2 linked regions of the Pseudoduganella dura genome follow. The protein of the gene in region 1 interacts with the protein of each later gene in a pairwise test. Links are inferred from orthologs where the notes say so. Each region holds a gene or a part of one and is shown in the gene's direction. Other genes may lie near its edges. The genes, in order: odhB and lpdA.

The links.
Region 2: the proteins of odhB (region 1) and lpdA interact in binary tests that used the Escherichia coli proteins (3 or more experiments, as listed by UniProt). The link is inferred for Pseudoduganella dura from one-to-one orthologs.

What each region holds. Positions count from the first base shown.
Region 1 is NZ_WNWM01000002.1:4,880,314-4,883,532, forward strand. Bases 140-3,041 are described here. They hold odhB (2-oxoglutarate dehydrogenase complex dihydrolipoyllysine-residue succinyltransferase), read left to right. Parts: upstream 140-911; coding sequence 912-2,171; downstream 2,172-3,041. Other genes in these bases: GJV26_RS21360 (2-oxoglutarate dehydrogenase E1 component), read left to right, coding at 140-827; GJV26_RS21370 (PspC domain-containing protein), read left to right, coding at 2,339-2,701; lpdA (dihydrolipoyl dehydrogenase), read left to right, coding at 2,703-3,041. Outside these bases: more of GJV26_RS21360, read left to right, coding at 1-139; more of lpdA, read left to right, coding at 3,042-3,219. UniProt on the Escherichia coli protein: E2 component of the 2-oxoglutarate dehydrogenase (OGDH) complex which catalyzes the second step in the conversion of 2-oxoglutarate to succinyl-CoA and CO(2).
Region 2 is NZ_WNWM01000002.1:4,419,773-4,422,975, forward strand. The notes cover bases 236-3,121. They hold lpdA (dihydrolipoyl dehydrogenase), read left to right. Parts: upstream 236-702; coding sequence 703-2,541; downstream 2,542-3,121. Other genes in these bases: aceF (dihydrolipoyllysine-residue acetyltransferase), read left to right, coding at 236-690; GJV26_RS19295 (IS4 family transposase), read right to left, coding at 2,632-3,121. In the rest of the region: more of aceF, read left to right, coding at 1-235; more of GJV26_RS19295, read right to left, coding at 3,122-3,203. UniProt on the Escherichia coli protein: Lipoamide dehydrogenase is a component of the glycine cleavage system as well as of the alpha-ketoacid dehydrogenase complexes.

The sequences.
Region 1 (3,219 bases):
TCGAATACGGTTACTCGACCGCCGAGCCGAACACGCTGACGATCTGGGAAGCCCAGTTCGGCGACTTCGTCAACGGTGCCCAGGTCGTGATCGACCAGTTCATCAGCTCCGGCGAAGTGAAATGGGGCCGCGCTTCCGGCCTGGTGATGCTGCTGCCGCACGGTTACGAAGGCCAGGGTCCGGAGCACTCCTCCGCCCGTCCTGAACGCTTCCTGCAGCTGTGCGCCGAGAACAACATGCAGGTGGCGCAGCCGACGACGGCCGCGCAGATCTTCCACCTGCTGCGCCGCCAGATGGTGCGCCAGTTCCGCAAGCCGCTGGTCGTGATGACCCCGAAATCGCTGCTGCGCAACAAGGATGCCGGTTCGCCGCTGTCCGACCTGGCGAAAGGTGCGTTCCAGACCGTGATCGGCGAAGTGGACGACAAGATCGATGCGAAGAAGGTCAAGCGCGTGATCGCCTGCTCCGGCAAGGTGTATTACGACCTCGCCAATGCCCGCAAGACCCGCGGCCAGACCGATACGGCGATCATCCGTGTCGAACAGCTGTACCCGTTCCCGCACAAGGCCTTCGCCGCCGAACTGAAGAAGTTCCCGGCACTGACCGAAGTAGTGTGGGCGCAGGACGAGCCGCAGAACCAGGGTCCATGGTTCCAGATCCAGCACAACATCTTCGAGTCGATGGATGCGGGCCAGCGCCTGGCGTATGCCGGCCGTCCCGCTTCCGCGTCGCCGGCTGTCGGCTACTACGACAAGCATTACGCCCAGCAGAAAGAACTGCTGGAGACGGCGTTCTCGAAGCTCAAGGGCTTCATCCTGACCAAGTAAAACACGGCAAGTCGCGCGGTTCCGGCGGGTCTTCGCGACCCTGCCGCGCGACGGCTACGCATAATCGAATTCACGGAGTAATACATGGCACAAATCGAAGTCAAAGTTCCACAACTGTCGGAATCCGTCGCCGAAGCGACCCTGCTGGCCTGGCACAAGCGGCTGGGCGACACCGTCGCGCGCGATGAAAACCTGATCGATATCGAAACCGACAAAGTGGTCCTTGAACTGCCGGCACCTGCCGCCGGCGTGATCGTGCAGATCATCCAGAACGACGGCGCCACTGTCGTCGCCGACCAGGTGATCGCCATCATCGACACCGAAGCTACCGCCAAGGTTTCACCAGTTCCAGTTACGGCAGCACCGGTTTCCGCCGAAGCCGCGCCGACCCCGGCACCGGCAGCCGCCGCCGCCACGGGTGGCGCCAAGGGCGACGTGGCCATGCCGGCCGCCGCCAAGATCCTGTCCGAAAAAGGCCTGTCGGCGACCGACGTGTCCGGCTCCGGCAAGGATGGCCGCGTGACCAAGGGCGATGCCCTGGCCGCTTCCGCACCCGCCAAGCCAGCCGCTCCGGCTGCCGCGCCTGCCGCCGCCAAGCCGGCCCTGCAGAAGATCGCCGCACCGGTCAGTCTGAACCTGGGCGACCGTCCGGAAGAGCGCGTGCCGATGAGCCGCCTGCGCGCCCGTATCGCCGAGCGCCTGGTCGAATCGCAATCCACCAACGCCATCCTGACCACCTTCAACGAGGTGAACATGAAGCCGGTGATGGACCTGCGCAACAAGTACAAGGACAAGTTCGAGAAGGAACACGGCGTGAAGCTGGGCTTCATGTCGTTCTTCGTCAAGGCCGCCGTTGCCGCGCTGAAGAAGTACCCGATCATCAACGCCTCGGTCGACGGTAACGACATCGTCTACCACGGCTATTTCGACATCGGTATCGCCGTCGGTTCGCCGCGCGGCCTGGTGGTGCCGATCCTGCGCAACGCCGACCAGATGTCGATCGCCGAGATCGAGAAGAAGATCGGCGAATTCGGCGCCAAGGCCAAGGACGGCAAGCTGACGCTGGACGACCTGACCGGCGGCACGTTCTCGATCTCGAACGGCGGTACGTTCGGCTCGATGCTGTCGACCCCGATCATCAACCCGCCGCAGTCGGCGATCCTGGGCGTGCACGCGACCAAGGACCGTGCCGTGGTCGAGGACGGCCAGATCGTCATCCGCCCGATGAACTACCTGGCCATGTCGTACGACCACCGCATCATCGACGGCCGTGAAGCCGTGCTGGGCCTGGTGGCGATGAAGGAAGCGCTGGAAGATCCATCGCGCCTGCTGCTGGACCTGTAATTCGGAAGCGTAGGTAAATCACCGGCTGCCGGAATGCCTGGCAGCCGACCGGAGCCCGCGGCCATGGCCTGGTGTCTGACACCTTCAGGTGTCAGACACCGGTTTTGGCCGGATGATCTCTGGCAGTTACCGGCTATCGGGACTGCCTCCCGACCTGGGAGTCAACCATGAGCATCTCCGACGAAATCAAGCGCCTGCACGAGCTGCACCAGGCCGGCGCGCTGACCGACGCTGAATTCGCCCGCGCCAAGGAGCGCCTGCTCGATGCCGCACCGGGCCACGCGGCCGGTGCCGGCAACGGCGACCTGGCCAGCGAGTTCTCGCGGCTGCGCCGCTCCCTTGCCGACCGCTGGCTGGGCGGCGTGTGCGGCGGTCTTGCAAAGGTTTCCGGTGTCGCTTCGTGGATCTGGCGCCTCGTCTTCGTGCTGTTCACGGTGTCGTTCGGGTTCGGGCTGGTGATTTACATTCTGTTGTGGATATTCGTCCCGGTAGAGGAGTCTCTGCCGGGAGGCGACATAATTGGGAAATGACATGAGCAACAAACAATTCGACGTAGTGGTGATCGGCGCCGGCCCCGGCGGCTATATCGCGGCAATCCGCGCGGCGCAGCTGGGCTTTTCCGTGGCATGTATCGATGAGTGGGCCAACGAGAAGGGCGGCCCGGCCCCCGGCGGCACCTGCACCAACGTCGGCTGCATCCCGTCGAAGGCGCTGCTGCAATCGTCCGAGCACTTCGAGCATGCAGGTCACGCGTTCAAGGATCACGGCATCGACGTTGCCGGCCTGTCGCTGAACCTGCCGCAGATGCTCAAGCGCAAGAACACCGTCGTCAAGCAGAACAACGACGGCATCCTGTTCCTGTTCAAGAAAAACAAGGTCACCTTCTTCCACGGCCGCGCCGCGTTCGGCGGTGCCGCCGGCGCCGAGGGCTACCCGATCGAGATCTCGGGTCCGACCACCGAAACCATCAACGCCAAGCAGGTGATCGTGGCCACCGGTTCCAATGCGCGCGCGCTGCCTGGCGCACCGTTCGATGAAAAGCTGATCC
Region 2 (3,203 bases), 460 kb from region 1 along the record:
CTGCAGCCGCTGCCGCGCATCAAGAAGATCTCCGGCCCGAACCTGCACCGCAACTGGGTGATGATCCCGCACGTGACGCAGTTCGAGGATGCGGACATCACCGACCTGGAAGCGTTCCGTGTCGATACCAACAACGCCAACGCGAAGAACAAGGATGCCGCCAAGCTGACGATGCTGGCCTTCGTCATCAAGGCATCCGCCGCGGCGCTGAAGAAGTACCCGGCGTTCAACTCTTCGCTGGATGCGAAGGGCGAGAACCTGATCCTGAAGAAGTACTACAACATCGGCTTCGCGGCCGATACGCCGCAAGGCCTGGTGGTACCGGTGGTGAAGAATGCCGACCAGAAGAGCGTGTCGCAGATCGCCCGCGAAATGACCGAACTGTCGCTGGCGGCGCGCGAAGGCAAGCTGAAACCGGCCGACATGCAGGGCGCCACGTTCACGATCTCGTCGCTGGGCGGCATCGGCGGCTCGCACTTCACGCCGATCGTGAATGCCCCGGAAGTGGCGATCCTCGGCCTGTCGAAGGCTTCGATGAAGCCGGTGTGGGACGGCAAGCAGTTCGTGCCGCGCCTGATGATGACGCTGTCGCTGTCGTACGACCACCGCGTGGTCGACGGCGCGTCCGGTGCCCGCTTCGCAGTCTACCTGGCAGAAGTGCTGGGCGACATGCGCAAAGTGCTGCTGTAAGGAGAGGGCTACATGAGCATCGTTGAGGTAAAAGTACCGAATATCGGCGACTTCAAGGAAGTCGAAGTGATCGAGGTGATCGTCAAGGTGGGCGACACGATCAAGGTCGACCAGTCGATCGCCACCGTGGAATCGGACAAGGCGTCGATGGAGATTCCGGCCACCCATGGCGGCGTGGTCAAGGAACTGAAGTTCAAGGTGGGCGACAAGGTGTCGGAAGGCTCGCCCCTGCTGTTGCTGGAAGAGGCGGCCGGCGCCGCTTCTCCGGCGCCGGCGGCCCCGGCTCCGGCGGCGAATGTCGCCACGCCTGCGGAGAAAGGCGAGGCGCCGGGCCAGGCCGCGCCGGTGTACGGCGCACCGGCGGTGCCGGCTCCCGCGGCACCAGCCGCCGGTCCCGCGCCTGCCGCGGGCTCGTATTCCGGCAATGTCGACATCCAGTGCGACGTGATGGTGCTGGGCGGCGGACCCGGCGGCTACTCGGCCGCGTTCCGCGCTGCCGACCTGGGCCAGAACACGATCATCGTCGAGCGTTACGCAACGCTGGGCGGCGTGTGCCTGAACGTGGGCTGCATCCCGTCGAAGGCGCTGCTGCACCTGGCTTCCGTCATCGACGAGACGGCGCACCTGGGCAAGCACGGTGTGAAGTTCGCCCGGCCGGAAGTGGACATCGATGAAGTCCGCAAGTACAAGGAAGGCGTGATCGGCAAGATGACCGGCGGCCTGTCCGGCATGGCCAAGGCGCGCAAGGTGCAGGTGGTGCAGGGCCTCGGCCAGTTCGTCAGCCCGAACCATATCGAAGTCACCGGCCCGGACGGCACGAAGAAGGTCGTGCAGTTCAAGCAGGCGATCATCGCGGCCGGTTCCGCCGTGGTCAAGCTCCCGTTCGTGCCGGAAGATCCGCGCATCGTCGATTCGACCGGCGCGCTGGAACTGCGCTTCATCCCGAAACGCCTGCTGGTGATCGGCGGCGGCATCATCGGCCTGGAAATGGCCACCGTGTACTCCACGTTCGGTGCGCGCATCGACGTGGTCGAGATGATGGATGGCCTGATGCAGGGCGCCGACCGCGATGCCGTGAAGATCTGGCAGAAATACAACGCCGCGCGCTTCGACAACATCATGACCAAGACGAAGACCGTGGGCGTGGAAGCGCTGCCGGAAGGCATCAAGGTCACGTTCGAAGCCGCCGAAGCCGGTGCCACCGCACCGGAACCGCAGATCTACGACATGGTCCTCGTGGCCGTGGGCCGCAGCCCGAACGGCAAGAAGATCGCCGCCGACAAGGCCGGCGTGCAGGTGACCGACCGCGGCTTCATCAACGTCGACAGCCAGATGCGCACCAACGTGCCGCACATCTTCGCCATCGGCGACCTTGTGGGCCAGCCGATGCTGGCCCACAAGGCGGTGCACGAAGGCCACGTGGCGGCCGAAGCGGCCGCCGGCCAGAAGTCGCACTTCGACGCCACCGTGATCCCGTCCGTCGCCTACACCGATCCGGAAGTGGCGTGGGTCGGCCTGACGGAAGACGAAGCGAAGGCCAAGGGCATCAAGGTCGAGAAGGGCCACTTCCCGTGGGCCGCCTCCGGCCGTGCCGTGGCCAACGGCCGCGACGAAGGCTTCACGAAAGTGCTGTTCGACGCTGAAACGCACCGCATCGTGGGCGGCACCATCGTCGGCACGCACGCCGGTGACATGATTGGCGAGATCGCGCTGGCCATCGAGATGGGCGCCGACGGCACCGACATCGGCAAGACGATCCACCCGCACCCGACCCTGGGCGAGTCGATCGGCATGGCCGCCGAAGTGTACGAAGGCGTCTGCACCGACCTGCCGCCGGTGCGCAAGCGCTGATCCCTTCGAGCCTGCGCAGTCTCCGAACGCCACCTCCGGGTGGCGTTTTTTATCAGCTTTGTTGCCTAAAATCGGGGTCAGACCCTGAGCCTACCCCTCGAATTCCCAAGTGCGGACCATCGAAACGAGTTCGATAAATGCATATTTGATGGCCGATGGGGAGAGTCTGGGTCGACGATAGTCGTCGACCCAGTGCATTGCCAACGAGAAGATTGAAAGGCAGCTGCCTGCCTTGGGATGGCTGCCGTAGTGGACTTCATAGCCAGCCGCTCGTGCCGCTAAGCCGATCAGCCATAAGGCATAAGTGAGCAATGCACCGATTAGTAAAAGTGCCGCCAGACGAAGCAGGCTTGTAGTCTGGCTATGTCGCAGTGCCATTCCCCATTTGGCATTCTTCAGGTCGCGGAAAGTCTGCTCGATTTGCATGCGCCCAGAGTAAATTTTGATGATGTCGTCTGCACGAAGCTGTGCCAGTGCTGGCGAAACGGCGAGTAGCCAAGGCTCACATTGGGCAGCGCTGTTTTTCTTGCTGTGGTGCGCGCGCGCAGGTTGACCGGATTTCGTCAAGCAATGCCGTCCTTTCGATTTGGACTTGTACAGCACTAATCGGCAGTCGACAGGGTTGGAGCGGACATGAAAAAAATAGCCCAAATCGCGCGCTT